4 regions of the Halomonas sp. 72 genome follow, and region 3 is predicted to be linked to each of the others. Evidence: predicted binding sites of a transcription regulator. Region 3 holds the regulator's gene; each other region holds the start of a gene.
What was found. The regulator sigma-54, encoded in region 3, starts transcription at its own class of promoters, with help from an activator protein. The targets are predictions, from matches to a motif close to TGGCACNNNNNTTGCTNT.
Positions count from the first base shown of each region.

Region 1 (5,950 bases), on a different contig from region 3:
TTATTAGTTTTGCTAGTTATGGGTTAATGGGACCTTTGCCAATATGCTGAAACATAAAGGTTAAGGCCGCAGGTAGGCTGGCACGCCAAACGCGCCAAGTGTGCCCGCCGGGGTAGAGGTCCAAGCGTACATCATTAGGTTGAATGCGTTCCATGGCTTGGCGTAGCTTACGGGCGTGAAACTCGGCGTCGTACACATCGCTGCGCCCTGCGCTAATGTAAAGTGGCACGATCGGGATGTCGCTCTCTTCTGCGCTGGGCCGGGGCGTTACGTTAATGCGATACGCTTCAAGGTAAGCGGGGTAGTTGAGCTGGTCCCATAAAGCCGTATCAAAATGGCCTTGTTCATCCAAGAACGCGGGATGGCGGTGTGCTGAGGAGTTGCTCGGCGGATACGGAAGATAGCTTGCCGGGCTTAGCGCTGCGGCGGCGGCAAACATCTCGGGCTTTTCCAGGGCAAAATTAAGCGCGCCAAACCCTCCGGCGGATAGTCCGCCTACACCGCGAAGCGCTCGCGTGGCGCCCACTCGGTACTGGTTTTCAATATGCGGCATCAAGTCGTTAAAAAAGGCGCTGCGGGCGGCCTCATTATGGCCGTCTACCCACCAGCTGCGACTACCGGGCATGATGAAAACGGCAGGCGGAATGTGCCCAGCGCGAATCAAACGATCAGCGGTTTGGGCAAGGTTGCCCTTGGCTAGCCAGTCTCGTTCGTTACCAAAAGAGCCATGGAGCAGATAAACCACTGGGTAAGGCTCGGCGGCAGTGGCGTCATAATGGTCGGGTAGATACACGGTGTAAGGGTAGGCGTGGCCCAGCGTGGGCGAGTCAAAGGTGGCGTAGTGCACCTCGCCAGCAACGGCGGTGTTAAACAGGCTCCATAGGCCCGCCAGGGCTGTCAGGCTGGTCAACAAGGAACGTAACAACCCATGAAATACACGTGAAAATGAGAAGAGCGACAAACAGCCTCCGGGAATTATCGCAGGGTTATAGCGTCGTACACCGTACCCGCCGACACTGTTCAGCGCAGGCGAATGTCAGGCATACACGGAGCAGGTATGCATAAAAGGATAGAGGAAATTTACTGGTTGCGTGCATACGGCTGCGTGGCCGTGTTTTTATTTCATTTGCTGGACCACGTTAATCAGCGTGTGGATAACCTGGCCACCGACCTAATGCGCCTGCCGCTGGTATTGGGCACGCCGATCTTTTTGTTCATTTCAGTGTTTGTGTTTGCCATGCGCTATGACAAGGCGGTGCCGCCTGGCTTTTTGGCCCAACGGGTAAAGTACGTCATGCTGCCTTATCTGGTATATGGCTTTATCTACTCGACGGCCGAGTGGGTTCGGCTATACGTGGCAGGGGAGCCGGTAGGCTTTGTCGCTAATGCGCTGGCGTACTTTGTTTTCGCCGGGTGGCACGGTTATTTTTTGATTATCGCCATGCAGTTTTATATCGCTTATTGGCTGTTTACCCGCTGGCAGCTGTGGCGCTTTAACCCGGTGCCGTGGCTGTGGGTGAGCTGTTGGGTGAGTATGGCGTACTGGGGAGTGGCGTATTGGTTGGGTGTGGCGCTGCCGGGGTATCTGCTCTGGGTGGCTCCTCTGGGCTGGATATATCTGTTCTTTCTGGCCCTGGTGCTGGTGCGTTACTACCCCTTTGATAGTGGAGTCCAGGCACCGCTGCGGCCTTTATGGATGCAGTACCTGTCGTGGCCTTTGTGGTTGGTCGTGTTGGTTTGTCTGCTGGTCGCGGCCAGCGTGGCGGGGTGGCTGCAGTTCTCATCCAAGGAAGTGTGGGTGATACCGCTGTTCATGCTCTCAACGCTTGTAGCGATGCGTTATTTAAAAGACATCACAGCGCCTCGCTGGGTGCGCTATATCAACCAGTATTCGTTTGGTATTTACCTGGCGCACCCCATGTTTTTTGCCATTACCGATGTGTTGGTGATGCCGTTGGCGTTGCCTATAACGGTTTACGTGCTGCTGCTGATAGTAATGGGTGCCACGGGCTCTATCCTGCTCAGTAAAATGGCGAACACCACAAAAGCCGGGGCCATGATGTTTGGCAAGCGGCTAAAAGTATAGGGCGTTGACGCGCCGTGCGGTGGGTTGGAAGCCGAGAGGGGCGCTCTACTATCTTTCCATGCACCAATTAGGTGCGTTTATGCTTATGTTTGATCTATTTTGGGTCAAAAAAACAGCTCCGTGTGTGTTTAAAAGCCTCGGGAAATATTTATGCGTCATAGAGAGGCAAGTAGGCGCAGATTTTTTATTCATTAAAACAACAAGTTAGTAATTGTTCCGGTCATTTTGGTGCAGGGTTGGCATGTTCTCTGCATTATACTTGTCAGCGGCTAGCCACCGTAGGCAGATGCCTCTCGGCGTGCTACAACAATAGCCGGTTTGAAACGATCACTAGGCGATGTGTGATTCAATTTCAGGCAAATGTTAAGCGAACAAAAAGGATAGGCCTGTCAGGCACGTACTTTATTGAATGACGGGGTTTGTCTAATAACACTTTTATCGATAGCTTACTGTTACATGCTTTAAGCCACGCCCATATCGGAGGCACAATGTCAGCCAAGACTCTCGCGCTAATTGAAGAACATGATGTTAAGTGGGTGGACCTGCGTTTCACCGATACTCGTGGTAAAGAGCAGCACGTTACCGTGCCTGCCCGCGATGTAGACGAAGAGTTCTTCGAAAATGGTCAAATGTTCGATGGCTCCTCAATCGAGGGCTGGAAAGGCATTAACGAATCCGACATGATCCTGCGCCCGGAAGATGGCACTGCTTTCCTCGACCCCTTCACCGAAGACGCTACTCTGATTTTGCGTTGCGATATCATTGAGCCAGCCACGATGCAGGGCTATGATCGTGACCCGCGTTCTATTGCTAAGCGCGCTGAGGCGTACCTGGAGTCCACCGGCCTGGGCGATACTGCTTTCTTCGGTCCGGAGCCTGAGTTCTTTATTTTTGACGAAGTACATTGGAAGTCTGATATTCAGGGTTCCATGTACAAGATTTCTTCCGACGAGGGCGCCTGGGCGACCAGTAATCAGGTAGAGGGCGGCAACCTGGGGCACCGTCCGCGCGTTAAAGGCGGTTACTTCCCGGTTCCTCCGGTCGACAGCTTCCACGATATCCGTGGCGCTATGTGTAACACCCTGGAAGCGATTGGTCAGACCGTTGAAGTTCACCACCACGAAGTGGCGAATGCGGGGCAGAACGAGATCGGCGTTAAATTCAATACGCTGGTGAAGAAGGCGGACGAAGTTCAGGAAATGAAGTACGTGATCCACAACGTGGCCCACGCGTACGGCAAAACCGCGACCTTCATGCCCAAGCCGCTGGTTGGCGACAACGGTTCTGGTATGCATATTCACCAGTCGTTCTGGAAAGATGGTCAGAACCAGTTTGCCGGTGATGAATACGCAGGCCTGTCGGAAATGGCGCTGTATTACATCGGCGGTGTGATCAAGCACGCACGCGCTCTGAACGCCTTCACCAACGCCTCTACCAACTCGTACAAGCGTTTGGTGCCGGGGTTTGAAGCGCCGGTTATGCTGGCTTACAGCGCCCGTAACCGTTCCGCCTCTATCCGGATTCCCTATACGGTCAGCCCCAAAGGCAAGCGCGTTGAAACCCGCTTCCCTGACCCGACCGCTAACCCGTACCTGTCGTTTGCTGCCCTGCTAATGGCAGGTATCGACGGCATCAAGAACAAGATTCATCCTGGCGATGCCATGGACAAGAACCTGTACGACCTGCCGCCAGAAGAAGGCAAGTTGGTACCGACCGTTGCCAACAGCCTGGACCAGGCTCTGGAAGCGCTCGACGCTGACCGTGCGTTCCTGACCGAAGGTGGCGTGTTCACCGACGATATGATTGATGCCTATATCGAACTCAAGATGGAAGAAGTAGAGCGTATTCGCATGACCACGCACCCTATCGAATTTGATATGTACTACAGCTGCTAATCGCGTTTTGACGCGATAGCCCTAAAACCCCGCTTCGGCGGGGTTTTTTATTGCACTTAACCAGTGAGAGGGTGCGCCTTAACGGTACTCCATGCACTAAAATAGTGCATGTGGTGGATCGCACCATGGCAGGTTGCGCGCTTAACGCTCGTTGAATCAAGGCTTGGCGCCCATAAGGCGTGCATGCTGATGAAAGGGGCCAACCTGGCGTGCTTTTTGCAGTTTCTCTTGCGTATTGAACGTTTTTATCAGCGACATTCAGGACACTTCATGTATCAGCGTTTACTAGAACATCTCTCCATGGCAGTGCTGCTGCTGGACGGTGAGCTCCGCGTACGCTGGATGAACCCTGCCGCCGAAGCGCTGTTGGCAGTAAGCTTTAGCCGTGTGCAGGGGAGCAGCCAGGATACCCTGCTGGGCGGTGATGAAAGTATTGACCAGGTGTTGGCCAAGGCGCGGGATGCCTTTCATCCCTACACCCAGCGCGAGGCGCGCATTACCCCGGTTAACGGTGAAGCGCTGACGGTGGATTACACCGTGACGCCCCTGTCGGCAGACGAGCTTCTGCTGGAAGTAGAACCTCGTGACCGCTTGATGCAAATTTCCCGCGAGGAAGCGCTAACCACGCGCCAGGAAACCATCAAAGTGCTAGCCCGAGGCTTGGCCCATGAAGTGAAAAATCCGCTGGGCGGCATCCGCGGGGCGGCTCAGCTATTAGAGCGTGACCTGGATAAGCCTGAATTGCGTGAGTTTACCCATATCATCGTGGAGGAGGTTGACCGCTTGCGTGATCTGGTGGATTCGATGCTTGGCCCGAATCGCATTGTTAAGCACGCGCCGGTGAACATCCACAAAGTGCTGGAGCGGGTAAGAACGCTGCTGGTGGCTGAACATCCGAATATCACCATCCACCGCGATTACGACCCTAGCCTGCCGGACCTTTCCGGGGATGAGGCGCAGATGATCCAGGCCGTGCTTAACGTGGCCAGAAACGCCGTGCAGGCCATGAGCGATGCCGAGACCCCTGTGCCCGAATTGATGCTGCGCACCCGCGCACGGCGTCAGTTTACCCTGGGGGCTGAGCGCCACCGGTTAGTGAGCGAGGTGGGTGTGGTCGACAACGGCCCTGGCATCCCGGAAGGGCTTAAAGAAACGCTCTTCTACCCGATGGTGTCAGGGCGTGCTGAAGGCAGCGGATTGGGGTTGTCCATCGCTCAGTCGATCCTGCATCAGCATCAAGGCTTGATTGAATGTGACTCACGGCCCGGGCACACCGAGTTCCGCTTACTGATTCCATTGGTTATTAATTGCACCGGAGAAGCATCATGATAGAGGCGACACGTAACGAGGTTGCACGGGTGGTCGTTGTGGATGACGATCGCGCTATCCGCTGGGTGCTTGAACGTGCATTGGCGCAGCCGGATCTTGATGTAGAGTGCATAGAACGCGCCGATACCGTACTGGAACGACTGCTGAAAACCCCACCGGATGTGCTGGTGACTGACATTCGTATGCCGGGCATTGATGGGCTGGATCTGATGTCGCACATTCGCGAGGCGCATCCGGATTTGCCCGTCATCATCATGACCGCTCATTCGGACCTCGACAGCGCAGTGGCCTCTTATCAAGGCGGTGCGTTTGAGTACCTGCCCAAGCCGTTTGATGTGGATGAAGCGCTGGCGCTTGTGCGCCGGGCGGTGGCTCATGCGCGCGAGCGCCAACGGCCGATCAGCGTTCCCGAAGGTTTGAACGCAGAAATCATTGGTGAAGCGCCGGCCATGCAGGAGGTGTTTCGGGCTATTGGGCGGCTCTCTCATTCGCATATTACTGTGCTCATCAATGGCGAGTCGGGCACCGGTAAAGAGCGTGTAGCCCAGGCGCTCCACCAGCACAGCCCCCGGGCGGGCAAGCCGTTTATTGCCCTGAACATGGCAGCCATCCCGCGTGATCTGATTGAGTCTGAACTGTT
Region 1 covers NZ_JBQSYY010000003.1:127,198-133,147, forward strand. Annotated here, with positions in the region: gene ACT3T6_RS04500 (alpha/beta hydrolase) at 17-892, opposite strand; gene ACT3T6_RS04505 (acyltransferase family protein) at 1,058-2,086, shown strand; gene glnA (glutamate--ammonia ligase) at 2,575-3,981, shown strand; gene glnL (nitrogen regulation protein NR(II)) at 4,252-5,310, shown strand; gene ntrC (nitrogen regulation protein NR(I)) at 5,307-5,950, shown strand, end outside.
Region 1: glnA (glutamate--ammonia ligase) is a predicted target of sigma-54. The motif match lies at 2,324-2,341, and genes of this name have one in related genera.

Region 2 (5,950 bases), on a different contig from region 3:
CATCTCGGGTCAGAATAACTGGCATATCACCCGTGAAGTTAATCGAGCCGATCGCATATTCGCAGTCATGAATATTTGAAGGGTGTAGCCCCGCTTCACCGCCATCTGCCCGGCTGAATTCAGGTTTAGGGCCATTCAGGCGAATGCCCAACCGGTTGGAGTTGTAATGGACTTCCCAGTCCTGTTGAAAGAAGTGCTCGATGGAGTCTTCGGTAAAGAAGTCGGGCGCGCCGTGCGGGCCGTAGAGCACGCCTATTTCCCAGTGGCTCGGGTAATTCGGGATGAGCGCCGGGTCAACGGGGGCAGGGTCGTGGGTGGGCGCTGGCGTGGTGCAGGCAGGTAACCCCGGCTGGCTGATGCCGAGCAGATCGCCTGGGCGCAGCGGTCGCCCGCCGTGACCGCCAAACTGGCCAAGGGCAAAGGTAGCGCGGCTGCCAAGATACACTGGTACATCAAATCCACCACGCACAGCAAGGTAAGTGCGACACCCTCGGTTGGCTTTGCCCACCACGAGCGTTTGGCCGGCGGTGACGTGGATAGGCGTCCAGAAATCCACCGGAGTATCGTCGAGTGTGGCGTCGGTGACGGCGCCGGTCAGCGCCACGACGGTCGCCTGATGAAACGTAAGGCTTGGACCTATCAGCGTGGCTTCCAGCCCGGCAGCCTCTGGGTGGTTGCCGACAATCCGGTTGGCGATGCGAAAGGCGAAGTCATCCATCGGGCCGCTGGGCGGCACGCCGATGTTCCAGTAGCCGACCCGTCCCGGGAAGTCTTGCACCGTGGTGTAAGTACCTGGATAGACTACCTCGGCAACGCAGGGTTGAAAGTGAAAGCTTTCCAAAGCGCGGGTCGAGACCTTGCCTTCGGCAAAACTCGCTTGGGCGACCACCTGACGCAAGTAGTCAAGGTTGGTGGCAATACCCATCAGGCGGGTTTCATCCAGTGCTTTACGCAGCTTGGCCAGAGCATCCGCGCGGTCGTTACCATGCACGATCAGCTTGGCGATCATGGGGTCGTAGTGAGCGGATACCTGGCTGCCATTTTCGACCCAGGTGTCGATACGCACGCCATCACCGGGCCAGTGTACGTCGGTTAATTCACCGGGCGAGGGCTGAAAATCCTTTAACGGGTTTTCGGCATAGATGCGCACTTCCATGGCCGCACCGCTCAAGCTGAGCGTAAAATTAGCCAGGTCCAGGTGGTCGCCCGCGGCGATCTTGAGCATCCATTCGATCAGGTCAAGGCCGGTCACGGCTTCGGTGATTGGGTGCTCTACCTGCAGTCGGGTGTTGACCTCCAGAAAGTAGAACTCATCACGCTCGGCGTCGTAGATGTACTCAACGGTACCCGCTGAACGGTAGTTGACCGATTCACCCAGCGCCACGGCCGCATCCAGCATCCTTTGACGGGTGGCCGTGGGCAGGCTGGGGGCCGGCGTCTCTTCCACGACTTTCTGATTGCGGCGTTGCAGTGAGCAGTCACGCTCACCTAATGCCACTACGTTGCCGTGGCCATCGCCGATAATCTGGACTTCCACGTGGCGGGCACGGGCGATAAAGCGCTCAAGAAAGACGCCGCTGTCGTTAAAGAAATTTTTGCCCTGGCGTTGAACGGTTTCAAAGGCGTCTTGCAGCTCTTTGGCACTATTGCAGCGGGTCAGTCCGATTCCGCCGCCGCCTGCGGTGCTTTTGAGCATGACCGGGTAACCCAGGCGTTCAGCGGTGGTCAGTGCCTCTTCCACGCTGTCGAGCAGCCCACTGCCTGGGGCTAGCGGCACGCCTGCTGCTTCGGCCAGCTCACGGGCACGGTGCTTTAACCCGAACTCGCGCATCTGTGTGGGCGTGGGGCCGATAAAGACGATGCCCTCACGCTCACAGGTTTCGGCGAAGTCGGCATTTTCAGACAGAAAGCCGTAGCCGGGGATAATGGCCTGCGCACCGGTCTTTCGGGCGGCATCCAGAATCTGGCGTTTATCCAGGTAAGTTTCGCTGGCGCCATTGCCTGTAAGGGTCACGGCTTCGCTGGCGCTTTCCACATGCAGGCTGTGGCGGTCTTCATGGGAATAGACAGCAACGCTGCCGACACTGAGCGCCTTTAAGGTGCGGTTGGTACGTACGGCGATTTCACCGCGATTGGCAACTAATACTTTATTGAACATGGGTCGTAGCCTCGTTATGCGTGGGAGGTTTGCGCCTTGATGTAGGCACGCCAGCCACCAAACTCGGTGACATCCTGAGCATCTGTGATTCCATGCCCTTCGCAGATAAAGCCGTTGATCCAGCGGCCGTCGGCAAGCTCGACACTGCCGATACCCAGCGGCGCGGGGATCAGGTCGACAAACGAGCCAAATTCCGACGCGGCCATTTCCCATACTTCAACAATGATGGCGGCACCGTTTTCGTGAACGCGCTGCAGGCCGGGCTTGGGCGGTACGGTGTTGGGCAGGGCAAACAAGCGGTAATTGGCGGACGTTGTCGTGGACGCCACGCGCCAGGCATGGCGCTCGGTCAGTTGGGTATTCAGCGGCATGCCGGAAAGATGAGCGCCTACCACAGCGACCTGAACGGTGGGGACGGCAAGGGTGGTATGAACGGTTTCCGGCGGGCGTGCCTGGTCAGTGGCACCCAGCGGCGTCGGGTGGGCATTTAGCCAGCGGCTGGCCAGGGTCTGCAGTTCCCGATCCTTCCAGGCGCCGCTCACCAGGGTAACGCCAAAAGGCAGTCCATCGTCGCGGAACCCGGCGGGTACCGCCAATGCGCAAAAATCGGCCAGGTTAACGAAGTTGGTATAGGTGCCGAGCTGGCTATTGAGCGTTAACGGGTCAGCATTAACCGCTTCGATAGTGGGCGCGGTAGGGGCGGTGGGGACTAACAGGCCATCGATATCATCCAAAAGATTATCGATCACCCTAACCAGCTCTTCCTTGCGGTATTGCGCCTTGAACGTATCGGTGGCGCTGTATTTACCCGCGTTACTAATAATGCCGCGCACCACGTCATTCATGTTCTGGGCATGTTCGGCCATGAAGGTTTCCACGGCGGCGTGGCGCTCTGCTACCCACGGCCCTTCATAAAGCAGGGCGGCCAGTTCAAGCATGGGGGCAAAATCAAGTTCGACGAGCGTTACCCCTTCAAGCTTTTGCCATTTTTCCACGGCCGTTTGCCATGCCTTTTCAGCCACCACGTCGCCGAAGAACTGGGGCGACTGGGGAATGGCAAGCCTGGCTAGCGGGCCAGGACGGCGTATGGCCGGGGCATCCAGGGGGAGGGCGCTTGGCGCCTTGCGTGAGAAAGCGTCGGCAGGCTCGAAGCCGGCCATTAGCTCGGCGATCTGCCCGGCATCATTGACAGTCAACGAGAAGATGGAGACGCAGTCCAGCGAGCGGCACGCCGGTACTACACCATCAATGCTGAACAGGCCTTTGGTGGGTTTAAGCCCGACCAGGTTATTTAAGCCAGCGGGCACGCGACCGGAGCCTGCCGTGTCGGTACCCAGTGAGAATGGCACTAGCCCGCGTGCCACCACGGACGCCGACCCAGAACTCGAGCCGCCGCTCACCACTTCAGGATTGAAGCTATTGGCCACGGCACCAAACGGCGAGCGGGTACCCACCAGGCCGGTGGCAAACTGATCCAGATTGGTCTTGCCGATGAGTACTGCGCCCGCGGCGCGCAGCTTGTCAATCAGAGCAGCGTCACGGGTGGGTTGATAGGCGTAGGCCGGGCAGCCCGCCGTGGTGGCAAACCCGGTGGCATCAATGTTGTCTTTCGCCGCAAACGGAATGCCGTAAAGCGGCAACTTGTCTATCTTGCCGTCTGCCTCGTCCAGACGTGTTTGAAGTGCTGCCAGGGCATGAGCCAGCCCCTCCTGGTCGAGAAGTGAAATCCAGGTATTGTCGGCACTATCAAGTTTGGCCAGTTGCGTGATCAATTCACCGAGTAAGGCTCCCGGGGTTGCGCCCTCGTTATATGCCTGCCGCCATTGTTCGAGTGTCCAGCCGCGTGTGGTCATCATGTTTGGCCCTTGGTTATCCATGGTCTTGTATACAAGTCATTTTGCAAACCACAGGCCAAGAAAATGCTAAATGTTTTAAAAACAGAAGCTTGGCGATAAAAGGATAAAAATGGACAGTTTTTATGCACTTTTATCGTGCGAATCAGACCGCTTTAGCACCAATGAAGTGCTTTAAGACCCTGAATCAAAGATGGAAAACTCCTGTAAAACAACTTGTATACTTTTTATATGGTTGAATTTTTTATGTTTTTTTAAAGTGTGGAACGCATCGTGCAATGTGCAGGACGAGTTACAGGCGCTTTCAGGCAATTGAGTACACCTGATTAATGACAAATATCTAGCTGCCCGCTTGCAGCTTGGGGATGCGAAACATGAACTTGAAAAAACAGGCACTGCTGGGTCTTTCTGCACTGGCCCTTTCGGTATCGTTTCATGCGTCAGCCAATGATGACCCTATCAAAGTGGGTATCCTTCACTCCCTTTCTGGCACCATGGCTATCAGTGAGTCGACGTTAAAAGACACTGTTGAAATGCTGATCCAGCAGCAGAACGAAGCCGGTGGTCTGCTGGGTCGTCAGCTGGAAGCCGTGGTAGTGGACCCGGCCTCCAACTGGCCGCTGTTTGCCGAACGCGCCCGCGAGCTGCTGGCCCAGTATGAGGTAGACGTGGTGTTCGGCAACTGGACATCGGTATCACGTAAAGCGGTGCTGCCGGTGTTTGAAGAACTCAATGGTCTGTTGTTCTACCCGGTGCAGTACGAGGGAGAAGAGTCGTCTGCAAACGTCTTCTATACCGGTGCCGCGCCCAACCAACAGGCGATTCCCGCTGTCGAGTATTTGATTAACGAAGTCGGCATTGAGCGCTTTGCTCTGGTGGGTACCGACTATGTCTATCCGCGCACCACCAACCGCATTCTCGAAGCGTTTCTGAAAGATGAGCACGGCGTGGCAGGCGACGACATCATGGTCAACTACACGCCCTTCGGCCACTCCGACTGGCAGAACATCGTCTCCGAGATTCGTCGCTTCGGTGAAGAGGGCAAGTCTACCGCGGTGATCTCGACCATCAACGGCGACGCCAACGTGCCGTTCTACCGCGAGCTTGCCAACCAGGGTATTGATGCCGCTGATATTCCAGTGATTGCGTTTTCGGTAGGTGAGCAGGAGCTTTCCGGTATCGACACTGCGCCGCTCGTTGGCCATCTGGCTGCCTGGAACTACTTCATGAGCGTGGATACCGATGACAACTACGACTTTATCGACGCCTGGATTGAGCACACCGGTAATGAAGAAGCGGTCACCAACGACCCAATGGAAGCCCATTACATCGGTTTCAACATGTGGGCCGAGGCGGTGCGTAAAGCGGGTACCACCGATGTAGGCGCGGTGAAGGATGCCATTATCGGCGTGAGTGTGCCCAATCTCTCGGGTGGCTATGCGGCGATGATGCCCAACCACCACATCACTAAGCCGGTACTGATTGGCGAAGTGCAGGACAATGGCCAGTTCGATATCGTCTGGCAAACGCCCTCAACCGTTGCCGGCGATGCCTGGTCCGACTACTTGCCCGGCTCGCGCGACCTGATTGCCGATTGGCGCAAGCCCATGGAGTGCGGCAACTTCAACGTTGTGAACGGCTCATGCGGTGGCAGCACCGCTACTGAAGAAGCCGAAGCGGCGCTCGCCGAATAATACTGGCCACCCCTTGCCGCCCGCCTGATCGGGCGGCAAGGGAGCACGCTAACTCTCCACCTTGACCACCAAAGGAACAACCCCATGAGGCGTTTCCTTTCCTGGGGGTTTTTGTGCGCTGTGTTGTTGGGCATAACACTCAACGTACAGGCACAGACAGGCCCCGATACTTCTGATAATGACGCCGCGCTTGAGCTTCTTGAGGCGCTGGATGTCGATTCCTACCGCGATAAAGGCGAGGCGAT
Region 2 covers NZ_JBQSYY010000024.1:24,365-30,314, reverse strand. Annotated here, with positions in the region: gene uca (urea carboxylase) at 1-2,158, opposite strand, end outside; gene atzF (allophanate hydrolase) at 2,173-4,014, opposite strand; gene urtA (urea ABC transporter substrate-binding protein) at 4,386-5,705, shown strand; gene urtB (urea ABC transporter permease subunit UrtB) at 5,790-5,950, shown strand, end outside.
Region 2: atzF (allophanate hydrolase) is a predicted target of sigma-54. The motif match lies at 4,055-4,072, and genes of this name have one in related genera.

Region 3 (5,950 bases):
GAGGCATTTGGGTTACCGAACTAATGGGCCAAGGCGTGAACGGCGTAACCGGGGATTACTCGCGTGGTGCGGCGGGCTTCTGGGTCGAGAATGGAGAAATCCAGTATCCGGTTGAAGAATTTACCATCGCTGGAAACCTTGAGCGTATGTTCTCAGGCCTTGTCGGTATCGGAAGTGATATCGATACGCGCGGCAGCATTCATACGGGCAGCTGGTTAGTGGATGCGATGACCGTCGCCGGTAGCTAAAAAAGCCGCACTACTGATCTTCGTCAAAGCGGGCGTCGAACAGCGCTTGGATTGCATCAAGCGCTTGTTCGGCATCCTCGCCTTCCGCACAAATCCGCAGTTGGGTGCCGCAGGGTGCGGCCAGCATCAATAGCGACATGATGTTGGCTGCATCAGCCATTTGCTGCTGTTTATACACCTGTATGCTGGCGGAGTAGTGCTGGCTGCACTTCACCAGTTTTGTGGCGGCGCGGGCATGTAGGCCGCGCTGATTGGTAAGCGTTAAGGTTCTTTCTGGCACCCTGGTTCCTTTTTTCCGAGTGGTGTCATTAGGCATAAGCGTTTACGTAGGGCTGGGCGTCTACTCGGAAAATGGAGGAGCCGTCGGTGGCTCTGCCCGGGTTCCTCGTAGCGTGTATTGCAGCTCCAGTTCTCGGTGACGCAACTGGACTTCGCCGATGAGCGGTGCCAGCTTTTGCGCCAGCTGTTCGGCAATATACACAGAACGGTGCTGCCCGCCGGTACAGCCAATAGCCACCGTCATATAGCTGCGCTGACTATTTTGGTAAGCAGGCAGCCAGCGCTCAAGCATTGCCTGAATATCATGGCTCATCTCTTCGACAATCGGGTAGCCGCGCAGAAACGCAATAATCGTGGCATCACGTCCTGTGTACTGGCGTAGCGTTGGGTCCCAATAAGGGTTGGGCAGGCAGCGTACATCAAAGACTAAATCTGCATCCATGGGTACGCCATGCTTGTAGCCGAACGACTCAAAGGTGAGTGTTAGCTGGTCTTTGCGCTGGTGGGCTACCTGGTCTGAAATGCGCCGACGCAGGTCGTGGACCGATAAGCGTGATGTATCAATCCGCAGGTCGGCCAAATCACGTATTTCGTTGAGCGTCTCTTCCTCTTTCTCTATCGCCTCTTCAAGCGTCATATCACTGTTGCGCGTTAACGGATGGCGTCGCCGTGTCGCAGAATAGCGTTCCAGTAAAATACGTGAATCGGTGGTTAGATAGATAACCTGACAATCTATAGGCCGCGCGCGCAGCTCTTCAAGCAGTGCGGGAAGGCGCTCAAGCGCCGCTGGCAGGTTGCGGGCATCAATACTGACCGCTAGATGCGTGCGCTCACCCTCGTCACGGAGTTCGTCAACCAAAGAACCAAGCAACATGGCGGGGAGATTATCAATGGCGTAATAGCCAATATCTTCCAGCGCTTGTAATGCGATTGATTTGCCAGAGCCAGAGCGGCCGCTAATAATCACCAGTTGCATAGTGGCTCTCTCTGATTGAACGTATAAAAGGGATAACGCATGAAAATGTGTTAGTCGTTATGGGCGATTATGGAGCGGCCTGTTCGCGAATCTTGCCCATTAGCAGGTCAAGCAAATCGTGCTGGCTGCTGGTTTTGCGTAATGCCTGGCGTGTGCTCGCATCATTCATGATGGTGGCCACTTGGCCCAAAAGCGACAAATGCGTGTCGTCAGCCTCTTCGGGAACCAGCAGCACAAAGACGAGGTCGACCGGGTCGCCATCAATAGCATCAAAATCAATAGGTTCTGATAATTTTAAAAAACCCGCAATAGGCGTAACGCAATGTGGGCTGCGCGCATGGGGGATGGCGACGCCGTTACCGATCCCCGTGCTGCCAAGACGTTCCCGGCCGATCAGTCGGCTGAAAACTTCCTGGCTATCCAGACTGGGTGTATTTTGAGCGATAAAGGTGCTGAAAAACTCCAGCACCCGCTTTTTGCTGCCCCCGGGCACGTCGTAAAGTACGCGCTCCGGGGGGAGGATGGTTTCCAACGTCATTGAATTAACGCACGCCAGCGCCTTGGGCGCGAGCTTGTGCTTTTTCCTTGTGCTTAACGAGTTGACGATCAATTTTGTCTGCTAAGGCGTCAATAGCGGCATACATATCGACATCTTCGGCGTCGGCATGTAAGTCGGCGCCTGCCGCATGAAGGGTGCACGCGGCATGTTGGCGCTCCTTCTCAATAGATAAGGTGACTTGTACCGTGGTGATGTGGTCGTAATGACGTTCGATGCGTTCAAGTTTTTCATTAACGTAGTCACGCAAGGCGTCAGTCAGTTCTACATGATGACCCGTGATATTTACTTGCATTGACGTGCTCCTTATCCATCGGACTGAATTTCGATTGTAACCCTTTTTACGGTGTTGCAAAGCCCCTGTCGCGAGTTTTGCCATTTCTCTTGTAACGACTAACGCAAACGACGACGTTCACTTGATGAGGGAATGCCCAGCGACTCACGATATTTCGCCACCGTACGGCGTGCCACTGTGATGCCGCCATCTCCCAGTAATGTCACCAAACGACTGTCCGAAAGAGGTTTGCCGGGAGGCTCATCTTGAATCAACTTTTTAAGCCGGGCGCGAATCGCGGTGCTTGAGTGGCTGTCTGCGCCATCCTGCCCGCTAATTTGGCTTGAGAAAAAGTACTTGAGTTCGAATACGCCCCGTGGGGTATGGATATATTTTTGTGTGGTGACCCGAGAAATGGTTGATTCGTGCATCTCAACCGCCTCGGCAATATCGGCAAGAATCAACGGCTTCATCGCTTCTTCACCGTGCTCTAAAAAACCGATTTGGCGAGTGATAATCTCGCGCCCTACGCGTAGAAGCGTGTCGTTGCGGCTGGACAGGCTTTTGATTAGCCAGCGCGCTTCTTGCAAGTGCTCTTTTAAAAACTGGTTATCCTGACTCTTGTCTGCACGCTTGATTAAGCTGGCGTAGTCGGGCTGGATACGCAGCCGGGGCAGGGCTTCAGGGTTAAGCTCCAGGTGCCAGCCTTCATGGTCATGACGTACGACCAGGTCGGGCGTGATATAGCTATCGTCGGTGACGCCATAAGCGCTGCCTGGGCGTGGGTCCAGGCTTCGGATCAGACCGATCACATCGTCTAGCTGCTCATCGTCCAGGCTTAGGCGGCGCTTTAATAGGCGCATGTCATTTTTGCCCAGCGCTTCAAGAAACTGACGAACCAATCGGCGCGCGGGAACCAGTAGGGGCGTGTCGTCGGGGAGCGTTGCTAGCTGAAGCATCAAACATTCGCGCAAGTCACGGGCGAAGACGCCCGTTGGCTCGAACTGCTGTAAACGCATCAGAATGGTCTCCATCTCTCGCTGGCTGAGACCTTCGATGCTCTGAGCACGTAACCCATCGCGGATATCGTTGAGCGGCTGCGTCAGGTAGCCATTGGCGTCCAGTGCATCAATCAGGCTTTCGGCGATTAGCTGCTCACGAGCCGTAAAGTCGGTCATCGCCAGCTGCCAAAGGAGATGTCCATGCAGGCTTTGTCCCGCGGCCTGGCGTTCAAAATCGGGGCCTTCGCTGCTGCCAGAGCTACCCATGTCCTGGTAAGTATCAGACCAGTCGCTATCGACAGACAGTTCCTCGGGAATGCTTTCTGACCACTCCTCGTCAGGTGTTTCGACGGTCGCCTGCTCGCCGAACTCGTCTTCCTGCTCCAGCATTGGGTTGGCATCCAGTGCCTGCTGAATTTCCTGACGTAGATCCAATGTCGATAGCTGTAGCAGTGCAATCGCTTGCTGCAGCTGAGGTGTCATGGTCAGCTGCGTACCGATACGCAATTGGAGAGAAGCTTTCATGACCATCTGAGAACCACTCGTTAATCGGAAAGCTTCACCCTAGTGCGAGTCATGTTGTTGTGCAAGTGCAATAAGCATGCCACTGATAAAATTTTTACTGCAGATCACTGTTTAGCGGTGAAATTAAATTCATAAGCGAAAATCAGCACCCAGGTAAACTTCCCTCACTTTTTGGTTATCAAGGATAGTCTGAGGGCTGCCGCCAGCAATAATGTGGCCGTCACCGACAATATAGGCGATATCGCAAATATCCAGTGTTTCTCGGACGTTATGATCAGTAATTAGCACGCCAATGTGGCGCTGTTTTAAGGCGCGAATAATGCTCTTGATTTCACCAACCGAGATGGGATCGACACCTGCAAATGGCTCGTCCAGCAAGATAAACGCGGGCTCTGTGGCCAAGGAACGGGCAATTTCGACGCGTCGCCGCTCGCCGCCGGAAAGGCTCATGCCCAGGTTGTCACGGATGTGGGTAATATGAAAGTCGTCAAGCAGGGCCTCAAGCCGCTGCTCTCGTCCTGCCCTGTCCAGATCTTTGCGGGTTTCCAGAATCGCCATAATATTATCCGCAACCGATAGCTTGCGAAAAATAGACGCTTCCTGGGGTAGATAGCCAATGCCGGCCATCGCGCGTTCGTGCATGGGAACGCGGGTTAAGTCTTGCTCGTCGATACGCACCGTACCCGCATCAGACTTCACCAGACCCACAATCATATAAAACGATGTGGTTTTACCCGCGCCGTTAGGGCCGAGCAGGCCTACCACGCTGCCTTGAGCAATCTCCAGGCTAATGTCTTTAACCACGCGGCGGCGCTTATAGCTTTTTGCCAAGTGATTGGCGTAAAGAGTTTTTATGGGCGGTGCTTCCGCAATAGACATGGTTGACTCCTATTGCGCTGGCTGAAGCGTCATACGAATACGCTGCGGCTCGCTACCGTTTACATCGGAGCGTGCCTGCACCACTTCGCGGTCAATGAAGTACTCCAGGCGGCCACCGGTAAACTGATCACCCGCTTGGGTCAGTTCGGCCTGGTCAATAAGCTCTACACGCCGCTCTGCTACGTGATAAACCACGCGGCGTGCCCATCCTTCCATCGGCGCGTCCTGATCATCGAGTTGATTGCGTAGATAGGCGCGCTCTCCGGTGGCAATAGCGCGAGAAAGCTCACCCGCGTCGTTACGGATAATTTCAACGCGATCACCACGTAGCTGCATACTGCCTTGGCGAATATTGACATCGCCTGAATAAACGGCAGTGCCTGCACGCTGATCAAGGTCTAGCTGGTCGGCTTCTACTTCAATGGGGGCTTGGCTTGTCTGGGCCGCTGCCGATAGCGGCACCGCAAGGGCGAAAAGCGCGGTGCGAATAAAAGCGTTCATAGCGACTCCTAAGGATTTTGTGTTGCGGGGGGGTGATGGCCGCGGACGTTATCGGTTAGTCGGACCTGGCTATCATCAAGCCAAACATCCATACGTGATGCGCTCATTCGTTGAGGTGGCTGCTGAAACACGGCGGGCGCCTCACTCCAGACATGACGCGCTACCCCATCATAATGTAATAACTCAGTATCAAGCTGCCAGCCTTCTGTAGGCGCCAGAAGCCGTGCATCACCAGACAGTGTTAGCGCTTGGGTGGCCGTGTTCAGAACGCCTTCGTTGGCGTGAGCGAGCCACTCTCGGTTATCACTATCAAACAGCGTCGCTTCGGGTTGAGTGACTTCGGCCAGGGTGCTTTGTGGTATGTAAACCAATAAAGGCGCGGCCAGCGACTGCTGGATATGCCCTGTTTCACCAAACAGCGTGATCTCGGCATTTTCCAGCACGTGGCCAGGCTCTTCAGCCTGCGCTTCTTCGTCAACGGGCCGGTCTTCCGGGCCGCGTGGGTCCAGCCATACCAGCAGCCCCCCTAAAGCGACCACCAGGGCCGCTAACCCGACGCGTTTCTTGGTTCTTTGAAACATTACACGCGACCATTCAAATACGACTCAAGAACAGTACTCCAGTGGCCCTGCGCTTCAAGTAATGTATCGCAAATTTCACGTACGGCGCCGTGACCACCCAAGCGGTCGGTAATCCAGTCAGCGTGGGTAT
Region 3 covers NZ_JBQSYY010000005.1:138,398-144,347, reverse strand. Annotated here, with positions in the region: gene pmbA (metalloprotease PmbA) at 1-248, shown strand, start outside; gene ACT3T6_RS07530 (HPr family phosphocarrier protein) at 259-528, opposite strand; gene rapZ (RNase adapter RapZ) at 589-1,503, opposite strand; gene ACT3T6_RS07520 (PTS sugar transporter subunit IIA) at 1,571-2,041, opposite strand; gene hpf (ribosome hibernation-promoting factor, HPF/YfiA family) at 2,046-2,354, opposite strand; gene ACT3T6_RS07510 (RNA polymerase factor sigma-54) at 2,453-3,865, opposite strand; gene lptB (LPS export ABC transporter ATP-binding protein) at 3,989-4,738, opposite strand; gene lptA (lipopolysaccharide transport periplasmic protein LptA) at 4,748-5,239, opposite strand; gene lptC (LPS export ABC transporter periplasmic protein LptC) at 5,248-5,820, opposite strand; gene ACT3T6_RS07490 (KdsC family phosphatase) at 5,820-5,950, opposite strand, start outside.

Region 4 (5,950 bases), on a different contig from region 3:
GATGCCATGGGTCTGGGGCTCTATTTTGAAACCGGTGAAGGTCCCAAGTTTCGCAAAACCGTGCGCACCCCGGAAGAAGTGGCGGCGCTAAGCGTGCCCAACGCCGAGCGCGACCTGGACTACGTCATGCGTGCGGTATCGACCATTCGCCGTGAGCTGAACGGGCGCATGCCGCTGATCGGCTTTTCGGGAAGCCCTTGGACGCTGGCAACCTACATGGTGGAGGGCGGTTCCAGCAAAGACTTCCGTCACCTGAAAACCATGCTTTACGATACGCCAGACACCATGCATCAACTGCTGGATACCCTGGCCCAGTCGGTGACCGATTACCTGAACGCGCAGATTCGCGCAGGCGCCCAGGCGGTGCAGATCTTCGATACCTGGGGCGGAGCGCTTTCCACCCCCGCGTACCTGGAGTTCTCGCTACGCTATATGGAGCAAATTGTTTCCGGGCTGATCCGCGAGCACGACGGGCGCCGCGTACCGGTGATTCTGTTCACCAAAAACGGCGGCCAGTGGCTTGAAGACATCGCCTGCGCTGGTGCTGATGCACTGGGTATCGACTGGTCGACCGAGCTCTCCAGCGCCCGTGCCCGTGTGGGCCACAAGGTTGCGCTTCAGGGCAACCTCGACCCTAACGTGCTGTTTGCACGCCCGTCGGCGATTCGTGCCGAAGTCGCCCGCGTGCTGGAAAGCTACGGTCACGGGCCGGGCCACGTGTTCAACCTGGGCCACGGCATCAGCCAGTTTACCAATCCGGATAACGTCACCGCCTTTATGGAAGCGCTGCACGAGTTAAGCCCGCAGTATCACCAAGGCATTCCGGCCCAATCCACCCCATCACAACCAGGAGCCAATTGATGAGCGAATTACGCGGCGACCAGTGGTTCACCGAAGTGTTTGATAGCCACGGCAGCGCCTTCTCGCTGAAGATCTCTGAAAAGCTGTTGGATGTGCAGAGTGAGTACCAGCACCTGGAAGTGTACGCTACCGAGACCTACGGCAACCTGATGGTGCTGGACGGCTGCGTGATGCTCACCGACCGTGACAACTTCCTGTATCACGAAATGATCGCCCACCCGGCACTGTTTACTCATCCGGCGCCCAAGCGCGTGGTGATTATCGGCGGCGGCGACTGCGGCACACTGAAAGAAGTGCTGCGCCACCCGGGCGTTGAAAAAGTCACCCAGATCGATATCGATGAAGAAGTCACCAAGGCCGCAGAGCGTTTCTTCCCGGCGCTGGTGGAAGCCAACGACGACCCGCGTGCTGAGCTGCTGTTCGCTGATGGTGTGAAGTGGGTGGATGACGCTGCCGATGAAAGCATCGACGTGCTGATTATCGACTCTACCGATCCGGTCGGCCCCGCCGAAGGGTTGTTCAAGACTGACTTCCTTAAGCGCTGCCACCGCATTCTGAAAGCCGATGGCGTGATGGTACAGCAGAGCGAATCACCGCTTTATCACAGCGGCTCGATTATTCGTGAGCTGCGCCATGACATGCGCGAAGCGGGCTTTGCCAGTGTCGCCACACTGCCCTTCCCCCAGCCGGTTTATCCTTCCGGCTGGTGGAGTGTGACGCTTGCCGGTAAAGGCACCAACGTGGAAACCTTCCGCGAAGAGGCTGCCGCTAGCCACAAAATGCCGCTACAGTACTACACAGTGGATGCCCACCGGGGCGCCCTGGCGCTGCCACCGTTCATGCGTAAAGCGTTCGGCTGACGTTTATTTGAATAGCACGCCAGTAAGCGATGAGGCCGGGCACTGCTCGGCCTTTTTTGTGTCACCACGTTAAGGAACCAACAATGAAAACCCTTAAATGGATAAGCATTGGCGCGTGCGCCCTGGCCCCGACGGTTGCCTTGGGCACCACGTTAGAAACCGTTCAATCCCGCGATAGCGTACGCTGCGGGGTGAACGCCGCCCAGCCCGGCTTCTCCTCACTGGACGATAACGATACGTATCGCGGCCTGGACACCGATGTCTGCCGCGCGATTGCCGCGGCGGCATTAGGCGATGCCAGCAAGGTTGATTTCGTACCACTCGATTCGGTGGAACGCTTTACCGCCCTGCAATCCGGCGAAGTGGATCTGCTCTCGCGCACGACGACCTGGACCTCTAGCCGCGATACCACCCAAGGTATGCACTTTACCGGAGTGAGCTATTACGATGGCCAAGCATTCATGGTCGCAAGCGACCTGGGCGTGCAAAGTGCCGAAGACCTGGACGGCGCGGCGGTGTGCACGCAGTCAGGCACGACCAGCGAGCTGAACCTTTCAGACTATTTCCGTGTTAACGACATGCACTATGACGCAGTGGTGTTTGATTCTCCCGAACAGTCGATTGCCGGTTTTGAAGCCGGGCGCTGCGACGTCTTAAGCTCCGATGCTTCTCAGTTGTATGCCCAACGCATGCAGCTTGCCAACCCCGACATGGCGGTAGTGCTGCCCGAGATTATTTCCAAGGAACCGCTTGGCCCCGCCGTACGCCAGGGCGATGACCAGTGGTTCAATATCGTAAAATGGTCGCTGTTTGCCATGCTCAATGCTGAAGAACTGGGTGTCTCAAGCACCAATATTGATGAACACGCGGATTCCGATAATCCAGATATTGCCCGCCTGCTGGGCCAGGACGGCAGTTTTGGTGAAGGCATGGGACTCAATGACGACTGGGCTTACCAAATCGTCAAACAGGTGGGCAACTACGCCGAAATGTATGATCGCAACGTGGGCGTGGACTCTAACTTCAATATTACTCGTGGTTTAAATGCTCTGTGGCGCGATGGCGGCATTCAGTATGCCCCGCCCATTCGCTAGGGCTTACCGGTCAGCTGTCTGCCATCAACCATCGGTTGTCGCACCAAAACAGCGCATGCGGCAACCGTTTCTATTTTTTTGCACCTAAACTTTCGTAGAAGCAGAATCATTTTGCGTTGAAAAGCGCTGAATTTGGCGTTGTACCCACATTGGCATCTTCCTTGCTAGCTTTATATGTCATGCCTTCGCATGCATAACAATATTAATCGAGGAAGGGAATTACCATGTTGAACAAGAAACACTGGGTATTACTGGCCTCTGCAGGCGCCATCACACTGACAGGCGCCACTAACGCTAACGCAGCAACACTTGAAGAAACCATTGAACGTGGAGCCGTGCAGTGTGGCGTCAGCGACGGTTTGCCAGGCTTTTCAGCACCCGATGGTGATGGCAACTGGCAAGGGCTGGATGTCGATGTTTGCCGTGCGGTCGCCGCTGCCGTGCTGGGTGATGCGGATGCCGTCAACTACATCTCTCTCAATGCCGTTGAGCGTTTCACTGCGCTGCAGTCTGGCGAAGTCGATTTGCTTTCTCGTAACACGACCTGGACCACCACCCGCGATACCACGCTGGGCCTGAACTTCGCAGGCGTCAACTTCTACGACGGTATCGGCTTTATGGTTAGCCGTGACCTGGGCATCGGCGGTGCTGATGAGCTGGACGGTGCGGCGATCTGTATCCAAACGGGCACCACCACCGAACTTAACGTGGCCGATTACTTCCGCGCCAACGATATGGAATTTGATCCTATCGTGTTTGATACCTCAGAGCAGACCGTGGGCGGCTTCCAGGCTGGCCGCTGTGACGTTCTAACCTCGGATACTTCTCAGCTGGCGGCGCTGCGCATTCAGTTAGATGACCCGGATGGCGCCGTCATTCTGCCCGATATCATTTCCAAGGAGCCGCTGGGCCCGGTGGTTCGCCAGGGCGATGACACCTGGTTCAACATCGTGAAATGGTCACTGTTTGCCATGCTTAATGCTGAAGAGTACGGCGTGACCAGTGAAAACGTAGAGGAAATGACCAGCTCCGAAAACCCCGACATCGCCCGCCTGCTTGGCCAAGACGGTAACTACGGTGAAGGCATGGGGCTTGACGCTGACTGGGCTTACAACATTATTAGCCAGGTCGGTAACTACGCCGAAAGCTTTGAGCGCAACGTTGGCATGGACTCACCGCTTGAGATTGAACGCGGTGCCAACGCGTTATGGAACCAGGGTGGTTTCCAGTACGCACCGCCGATTCGCTAAGCGTCTCGCTTGACCCGGCCCGTCGCGCTTAGCAGATGAGTGCCGACGGGCCATTTGATTGACCTTCCGTGTAGCGGAGACGCCACCCATGTCCGTAAGACCCAACACTCGCCCCGCTGGCCACAAGCCACCGTTTTGGCGAGACCGTGCCAAACGCGCACTTGTTTTTCAGCTGCTTTTAACGGCAGCCGTTGTCGTATTTTTGCTGTATATCGTCGGCAATACTCAGGACAACCTATCCGCCCGGGGTATCACCACCGGTTTTGGCTTTTTAAATAACACCGCAGGCTTTGGTATCGTACAAAGCCTGATCGACTACTCCTCTCAGGATACCTACGGCCGCACCTTTTTGGTGGGCTTGCTCAATACGCTATTGGTCGGCGCCTTGGGTGTGGTGGCCGCGACGCTGATTGGCTTTATTGTCGGCATTGCTCGCCTGTCGCCCAACTGGCTACTGGCACGCCTGGCCACCGCCTATATCGAAACTTTCCGCAATATCCCGTTACTGCTACAGATTTTTTTCTGGTACTTCGCCGTGCTGCGCACGCTACCCAGTGCAAGGGACAGCCTCTCGTTTGGCGAGGTTATTTTTCTTAACGTGCGCGGTCTGTATCTGCCTGAGCCGCTTTTTGAGTCAGGCTTTGGGATGATTCCAGCGACCTTTATCGTCGCGATTATCGCCAGTATTGCGCTGTGTGTGTGGAACAAGCGTCGCCAAGAGGCAACCGGTAAACGCATCCCAGCCGGGTGGATATCGCTTGCGCTGATTCTGGGGCTGCCGCTGCTGATTACGGTCGCCACCGGCGTACCGATCACCTGGGATATTCCGGAACTGCGCGGCTTTAACTTCCGCGGTGGCTTTACCGTGATCCCGGAATTTCTGGCGCTGTGGCTGGCACTTTCCATCTATACCGCCGCGTTCATTGCTGAAATTGTCCGTTCGGGTATTCAGGCCATTTCCCATGGCCAGACCGAAGCCGCCCAGGCACTGAGCCTGCCGCGTAACCTGGTGTTGCGCTTAGTGGTCATTCCGCAGGCGCTGAGGGTCATTATTCCGCCCCTCACCAGCCAGTACCTGAACCTGATCAAGAACTCCTCACTTGCCACGGCCATCGGCTACCCCGACCTGGTCTCCGTGTTTGCGGGCACCACGCTTAACCAAACGGGGCAGGCCATTGAGGTAATCGCCATGACCATGGCGGTGTATTTGACCATCAGCCTGTTGGTTTCCATGTTCATGAACTGGTTCAACGCCCGCGTAGCGTTGGTTGAGCGCTAGGCGCCGGTGAGGATAGCTTTATGATTCATAATCAAACAATGATTGATCAGCGGCCTGCCCCCAGCAATACCCTGGGGCCCGTGGCCTGGCTGCGCGCCAACCTGTTCAGCGGCCCGCTCAATACGCTGTTTACGCTGGTAGGGCTGTACGTTCTTTACCTGCTTTTGGTACCGACCATTCAGTGGGCGTTCATCAACGCCGATTGGGTAGGCACCACCCGGGACGACTGCTCGCGAGAGGGCGCCTGTTGGGTGTTCGTTAATGCGCGCTTTACGCAGTTCATCTATGGGCTTTACCCGCGTGACGAGATCTGGCGCGCCAATATTGTGTTTGGCGGCTTTTTCTCCCTGATCGCCTGGCTTGCTATCCCGCGCCTGCCATTCAAGCGCTGGGTAGCCGTGTTTGCCTTGGTGGGCTTTCCCATCGCGGCCTACGTATTGCTTCACGGCGGCTACTTTGACCTGCCACGCGTACCTACCCATCGCTGGGGCGGTTTGATGTTGACCCTGCTGCTGGCATCTGTAGGCATGATCGGGGCGCTGCCGATTGGCATCGTGCTGGCTCTGGGGCGGCGCTCTAACATGCCCATCGTGAAAAGCTTCTGTG
Region 4 covers NZ_JBQSYY010000022.1:27,676-33,625, forward strand. Annotated here, with positions in the region: gene hemE (uroporphyrinogen decarboxylase) at 1-861, shown strand, start outside; gene speE (polyamine aminopropyltransferase) at 861-1,721, shown strand; gene ACT3T6_RS15745 (amino acid ABC transporter substrate-binding protein) at 1,805-2,815, shown strand; gene ACT3T6_RS15750 (amino acid ABC transporter substrate-binding protein) at 3,040-4,065, shown strand; gene ACT3T6_RS15755 (amino acid ABC transporter permease) at 4,154-5,344, shown strand; gene ACT3T6_RS15760 (amino acid ABC transporter permease) at 5,365-5,950, shown strand, end outside.
Region 4: ACT3T6_RS15750 (amino acid ABC transporter substrate-binding protein) is a predicted target of sigma-54. The motif match lies at 2,966-2,983, and genes of this name have one in related genera.